DNA from 2 places in the Streptomyces similanensis genome. Region 1 is predicted to be linked to the other one. Evidence: riboswitches for the same ligand, from Rfam matches in the RefSeq annotation. Region 1 holds a riboswitch; the other holds the start of a gene.
The links. A riboswitch is a leader RNA that binds a small molecule or an ion and turns the genes downstream of it on or off. The one in region 1 is predicted to bind thiamine pyrophosphate.

Region 1 (3,211 bases):
GTCCATCTCCGTACCGGCCTCGACGAGCCGCCGGCCCTGCGCCAGATCGCGCGGTCGGCCGACCGCCAGCAGAGCGACCAGCCGCCGCCCGCGCAGCCAGCACACGCTCCACGCCGGACCGGTCGCGTCGCCGCGCCACAGCAGCGTGTCGGCGGCCGTGTGGTGCCCGGCGTACTGCACGAAGCGGCCGAACTGCTCGGACCAGAAGTACGGCACCGGGTCGTAGGGAGCGGGGGCCTCGCCGACCACGTTGGCGGCGACCGTGCGCGGCCCCTGGAGCGCGTTGTCCCAGTGGTGGACCAGCAGCCGCTCGCCGTAGCGGCCGGAGGGGAAGGAGGCGCAGTCGCCGACCGCGTACACGTCGGGCAGGCCGGTGCGCAGGTGGTCGTCGGCGAGGATCTCACCGTGCTCGCCCAGCCCGATGCCGGAGGCGGCCAGCCAGGCGGTCGCCGGGCGCGCCCCGATGCCGACGACGACCGCGCCCGCCGGCAGCCGCGAGCCGTCGTCGAGCACCACCGCGCCGGGCTCGACGCGCGCCACCCGCGCGCGGGTGCGCAGCTCGGCGCCGCTGTCGGCGTACCAGGCGGCCATCGGCGCGGCGACCTCGGCGGGCAGCACCTCCGCCAGCGGCCGGTCGGCCGCCTCCACCACCGTCACGGCGCAGCCGGCCTCGCGCGCCGCGGTGGCGAACTCCGCGCCGATCCAGCCGGCCCCGACGACCACCACGTCGTGCCGCGCGGCGAGCACCGGCCGCAGGCGCGCGGCGTCGTCCAGGGTGCGCAGCAGGTGGACGCCGGGCACGCCCTCGGAGCCCGGGAGGCGAATCGGTTCGGCACCGGTGGCGAGGACGAGGACGTCGTAGGGCACCGGCCCGGCGGAGGTGTCGAGGACGTGCTCCTCGGGGCGGACGGCCAGCGCCTCGCAGCCGAGCCGCAGTTCGAGGCCGAGCGCCTCGAAGTCGACGTCGAAGGCGGAGTCCTCGGCCTTGCCGAGCAGGACGGCCTTGGACAGCGGCGGCCGGTCGTAGGGCTGGTGCGGCTCGGCGCCGATCAGCACCACCGAGCCGGTGAAGCCCTGCTCGCGCAGGGCGACCGCGGTCTGCACGCCGGCCATGCCCGCGCCCACGACGACCACGCGCCGCGGCTGTGCCGTGCCCTGTTCCCGCGTCTGCTCGCTCACCTGATCACCATAGCCACCTGACGGGCCGTCAGTGAGCGGCGTGCGCGGTGACCTCTCGCACAACGGCTACCGCCGGACCTCTTCCACCACGCTCGTGCCGCTGCCCGGCTGCGACTCCCACTCCCAGTTCTCCGCCAACCGCAGCCGCCCGTCGGCCAGTTCGGTCACCGTCGAGACGCAGTGCCCGCTGGAGGTGGTGCCGTCATGCTTGAGCTGGACGTACCGGAAGTCGAGCCGGTCGCCCTCTCTGGTACCCACCAGATGGCCGCGTACGACATCGCCGCCGGCGTACTCGGCCCAGATCCGCCCGTCCTCCTCGTGGTACGCGAAGCGGGTCCGCGTGCCCACCTGGCCGGGGGCCTGGTCGGCGACGGGGGCGAGGATCAGACCGTCCAGTGAACCCGGTGAACGCGACATGCGAAAAGCTCCCTCCCAAGTGGCGCTGCTAGGCTATAAGCACTCGCGGGAGCCCGGACGCACCGGGCTGAGAGGGAGGCTGGCGGCCTCCGACCGTACGAACCTGATCCGGGTCATGCCGGCGAAGGGAGGGGCTGGAAGCCCATGTCATCGACGCACACGTCGGACGTCCTCGTCCTCGGCGGCGGGATCATCGGCCTGGTGACGGCCTGGCGCGCGGCGCAGCGCGGACTGGCCACCGCCGTGGTGGACCCCGAGCCGGGCGGCGGCGCCGCGCAGGTGGCGGCCGGGATGCTGGCCGCGGTCACCGAACTCCACTACGGCGAGCAGACGCTGCTCGGACTCAACCTGGCCTCCGCGCGCCGCTATCCGGACTTCGCCGCCGAACTGACCGAGGCGACCGGACACGACCTCGGCTACCGCCGGTGCGGCACCCTCGCGGTGGCGCTGGACGCCGACGACCGGGCCCATCTGCGCGAACTGCACGCGCTGCAGCGGCGGTCGGGCCTGGAGTCGGAGTGGCTGTCGGGGCGGGAGTGCCGGAAGCTGGAGCCGATGCTCGCGCCGGGGGTGCGCGGCGGGCTGCGGGTGGACGGCGACCACCAGATCGACCCGCGGCGGCTGGCCGCGGCGCTGGTGACCGCCTGCGAGCGGGCCGGCGTGGTCTTCCACCGCGCCTGGGCCGAGCGGCTCACCGTCGAGCGGGACCGGGCCGCCGGCTGCGTCCTCGCCGACGGCACGGCGCTCGGCGCCCCGCAGGTGGTGCTGGCCGCCGGCAGCCTCAGCGGACGCCTGGCCGGAGTGCCGGACGAGGTGCTGCCGCCGGTGCGGCCGGTCAAGGGCCAGGTGCTGCGGCTGACGGTGCCCGCGCGGTACGCGCCGTTCCTGAGCCGCACGGTGCGGGCCGTGGTGCGCGGCGGCCACCTGTACCTGGTGCCGCGGCTCAGCGGCGAGCTGGTCGTCGGGGCCACCAGCGAGGAGCTGGGCTGGGACACGACGGTGACCGCCGGCGGCGTGTACGAGCTGCTGCGCGACGCGCACGAGCTGGTGCCCGGCATCACCGAGCTGCCGCTGACCGAGACCCGGGCCGGACTGCGCCCCGGCTCCCCGGACAACGCGCCGCTGCTCGGCCCGACCGCGCTGCCCGGACTGCTGCTGGCCACCGGCCACCACCGCAACGGGGTGCTGCTCACCCCGGTCACCGGCGACGTCCTGGCGCACGTCCTGACCACCGGCCAACTGCCCGACGAGGCCCGCCCCTTCACCCCGCGGCGTTTTCGCGCCGCCGTCCGCACGGAGCAGCCCGTATGAACATCTCCGTCAACGGCGAGTCCCGCAGCGTGGCGTCCGGCACGGCGCTGGACGCCGTCGTGCGGGAGCTGACCGCGGCGCCCTCCGGGGTGGCCGCCGCCCTCAACGAGACCGTCGTCCCGCGCGCCCGCTGGTCCGCCACGGTGCTGGCCGAGGGCGACCGCGTCGAAGTGCTGACCGCCGTCCAGGGAGGCTGAACCATGGCCGACGACCTTCTCGTCCTCGGCGGTACGTCCCTCACGTCCCGCCTGATCATGGGCACCGGCGGCGCGCCGAGCCTCGATGTGCTGGAGCGGGCCCTGGT
Region 2 (3,211 bases), on a different contig from region 1:
TCGATCATGTCTTCTTAAATTGTCATGCGCTGTCCAAGACGTGCCCGTACGATCCTGTCGCTGCCCGCACGCCAGTACGTATCCGAGCGCCTTGCGCGGGCATCCACAGGTGCTCGACCGACGCGGGCCGCCCCACGTATCTCTGGGCCGGCAACGGCGTTGTCGTCGAAGGCATCCCCGGAACCGTCGGCACCGCCGGCGGCTCCCCGCTCGCCGTCCGGTATCAGGCCTGGCCCGTGACCGACCCGTCGCAGGTCACGACGGTCACCCGTGACCACGCCGTCGCCGGATCCGAGGCCGCCGGCCGCCGAGACACTCACCGACGGGCAGACCTACGCGTGGCAGGCGCAGACGGTGGCCGGCGGCGGGGCCTCGGACTGGTCCGCCCCCTGTTACGTCACCGTCGACGACACCCTCCCGGCGAGCGCGCCCACCGTCTCCTCGTCGAACTACCCGCCGGACCAGGTGAATCAGGGCGGTGAGCCGGTCACGTTCACGCTGGACGCCAACGGCATCTCCGATGTCACCGGGTTCGAGTACTCATGGACGCAGCCCCTGCCGGTCGTCGTCATCGCGCGCACCGGCGACTGGGGCATCCCACAGCCCGAGGACCCGTACGCGGACCCGGGACACTTCGTGCGTGCCGACGCGCCCGGCGGTTCGGCCACGTTCAGCCTGATGCCACCGGCCGGCTCCGGCCCGATGACCCTGTGGGTGAGCAGCCTCGACCGGGCTTTCAATCCGTCGGAGACCACCAGCTACACGTTTCGCGTCGGCAGCACGGCGCCCACCGTCACCCCGGCCGTCCCCGCACCCGAGTTCGGCAGGCCGACGACGTTCACGTTCCGGCCCGACGCCGCGCTCCAGTCGAAGAGCCCGGTCGTCGGCTACTCCGTGCGGACGGTGGGCGGCGTGGACGACGACAGGACCATCGAGCTCGCGGCGGCGGCGAACGGCACGGCCCGAACGAAGCTCACACTCGACGGCGTCGCCGGCGAGCGCGTCGAGGTGACCAGCAGGAGCGCGAACGGCTGGATCAGTGACGCGGCCTCGTGGGGCATCTTCTACGACACGACTCCCGTCGTCGCTTCCTCCGCCTACCCCGAGAACGGTTCCGGCGGCGGCGCGGGCGTCCCGGGCACGTTCACGTTCACGTTCACGCCCAGAGTGAAGGGCGTCGTGAGCTACACGTACTCCTTCAACGGGGATCCGGAGGTCACGGTCAGCGCGGACACGCACCACGCCGCGAGCGTCGAGTGGGCCCCGGCGTCGGAGGGCCCCTACGGCCTCCAGGTCTACGCGACGACCCGTTCCGGCATCCAACTGACCATGTACGACTACTCCTTCACCGTGAACTGAACCAACCGCCAGGGCCGGGCCGGACTCCCGGTCCGGCCCTGGCGCACGCGCGGATGGTCAGGACGTGGCCGGTTCCCCCGGACGCCGGGACCGACCAGGCGCACGGCCCCGGATCCGAGCTTGCTCCGGCTGTCCCAGGGCACTGTGCGCCACCGTCTGTCGTCGGCGATCGGCAGGACATCGGCACCGGTCACCGGGCCGGGTTATTCTGACCGGCGTACCTGGACACGGGGTGCCCCGCGCGTGGGCTGAGATCACACCCGTCGAACCTGAACCAGTTAGGACTGGCGGAGGGATGTCGTATGTCATTGCCGTATGCCCGTGATGCCCGTGACGGGGCTGCCGTTGCCGAGGCGCGGGGTGTCTTCGACGGGCGGATGCCGACGGCGCCCGGGGATCTGCGGGTGGAGGCGCGCGGTATCGCGCCGGTGCCGGAGGATGCCCGCTACGGCGGCCCCCGGCGGCTGTTCACCGTGTGGTTCGCCCCCAACCTGACGATGACCGGGGTGTTCACCGGCACTGTCGGGGCGGCCCTCGGGCTGGACTTCGGCACCGCGCTGCTCGCCGTGGTGCTCGGCACCCTGCTCGGCGCGGTGCCCACCGCTTACCTGGGCACCTGGGGCAGCCAGACCGGGGCGGGCCAACTCCCCCTGGCGAGGCTGGCCTTCGGGCGGGGCGTCGTGCTGCCGGGCGCCCTCCAGTGGCTGTCGTCCATCGCCTGGGACGCGCTGATCGGTCTGTTCGGCGGCGACGCGCTGGCCCAGTTGTTCGGCTGGCCGTTCTGGCTGGGCGTCCTGGTGATGCTCGCGGCCCAAGGGGCGCTGGGCGTCATCGGCTACGAGGCGATCCACCGCCTGCAGACGGTGATGACCTTCGCTCTCGCCGCCGCGTTCGCCGTCCTCGCGGTGAAGCTCGCGCACGGCGCCCAGCCCACGACAGCCGCGAGCGCGCACGGCGCCGACCGCGCGGGCGCGTTCGTGCTGACCTGCACCGTCGCGTTGAGCCTCGCCCTCTCGTGGGCGCCGTACGCCAGCGACTTCAGCCGCTACCTGCCGCGCACGGCGTCCCGTGGGCGGATGTTCTGGTGCACCCTGCTCGGGGTCGGAACGTCCTTCGTCGCGGTGCAGGCGCTCGGGCTGTGGGGCGCGGCGCAGTTCACCGACCAGACCGCCCGCGGGGTGGACCGGCTGCTGGGCGGCGGCGCGCTCGGCGCGTTCGGGCTCCTCGCGGTGGCCCTCGCGGCGCTGTGCAGCAACGCGATGAACGACTACAGCGGGTCACTGGCGTTGCAGACCGTCGGCGTCCGGCTGCCGCGTCCGGTGGCCGCCGCGCTCGCCGCGGTGCTCGGTTTCCCGCTCGTGCTGTGGATGCACGCCGCCGACACCACCGCCCGCTTCCAGAACGTGCTGCTGTTCGTCGGCTACTGGATCCCCGGGTTCGTGGCGATCGTGACCGTCGACTGGCTGGCCCGCGCGCGGGCGCGCGACGGCCGGCCGGTGGACCTCGCGGCGGAGGAGGCGGCGCGGGCGCCCTGGTGGCCGGCGCTCGTGGCGTTCGTCGCCGGCTTCGCCGTCGCGGTGCCGTTCATGAGCACCGGCCTGTACGTCGGCCCGGTCGCCCGCGCCCTGCACGGCGCCGATCTCGCCTACCCGGTGGCGTTCCTGGCCGCCCTGCTCCTCTACGCACCGCTGCGGGTGCGCCGCCGGGTGTGAGGGCGGCCTGGACCGACCGTGCAGGTGGTGCCGATGCCATACCTCGCTGATCTTCGAGGATTCGTGGCACACGGCGGCAGGGGTGCGGAGGAGCACCGCTTGAGCTCGCCTGTGGCCGCGTCGACGCGCTGGTCGTTCAC

Region 2: linked by a shared signal. The riboswitch ahead of ABEB07_RS20790 (purine-cytosine permease family protein) and the one ahead of thiO (glycine oxidase ThiO) in region 1 are both predicted to bind thiamine pyrophosphate.

What each region holds. Positions count from the first base shown of each region.
Region 1 covers NZ_BAABKC010000124.1:8,436-11,646, reverse strand. Annotated here, with positions in the region: gene ABEB07_RS33990 (NAD(P)/FAD-dependent oxidoreductase) at 1-1,179, opposite strand, end outside; gene ABEB07_RS33985 (hypothetical protein) at 1,246-1,596, opposite strand; TPP riboswitch at 1,632-1,743, shown strand; gene thiO (glycine oxidase ThiO) at 1,741-2,907, shown strand; gene thiS (sulfur carrier protein ThiS) at 2,904-3,104, shown strand; gene ABEB07_RS33970 (thiazole synthase) at 3,108-3,211, shown strand, end outside.
Region 2 covers NZ_BAABKC010000059.1:100,503-103,713, reverse strand. Annotated here, with positions in the region: gene ABEB07_RS20795 (hypothetical protein) at 271-1,359, shown strand; TPP riboswitch at 1,578-1,672, shown strand; gene ABEB07_RS20790 (purine-cytosine permease family protein) at 1,662-3,071, shown strand.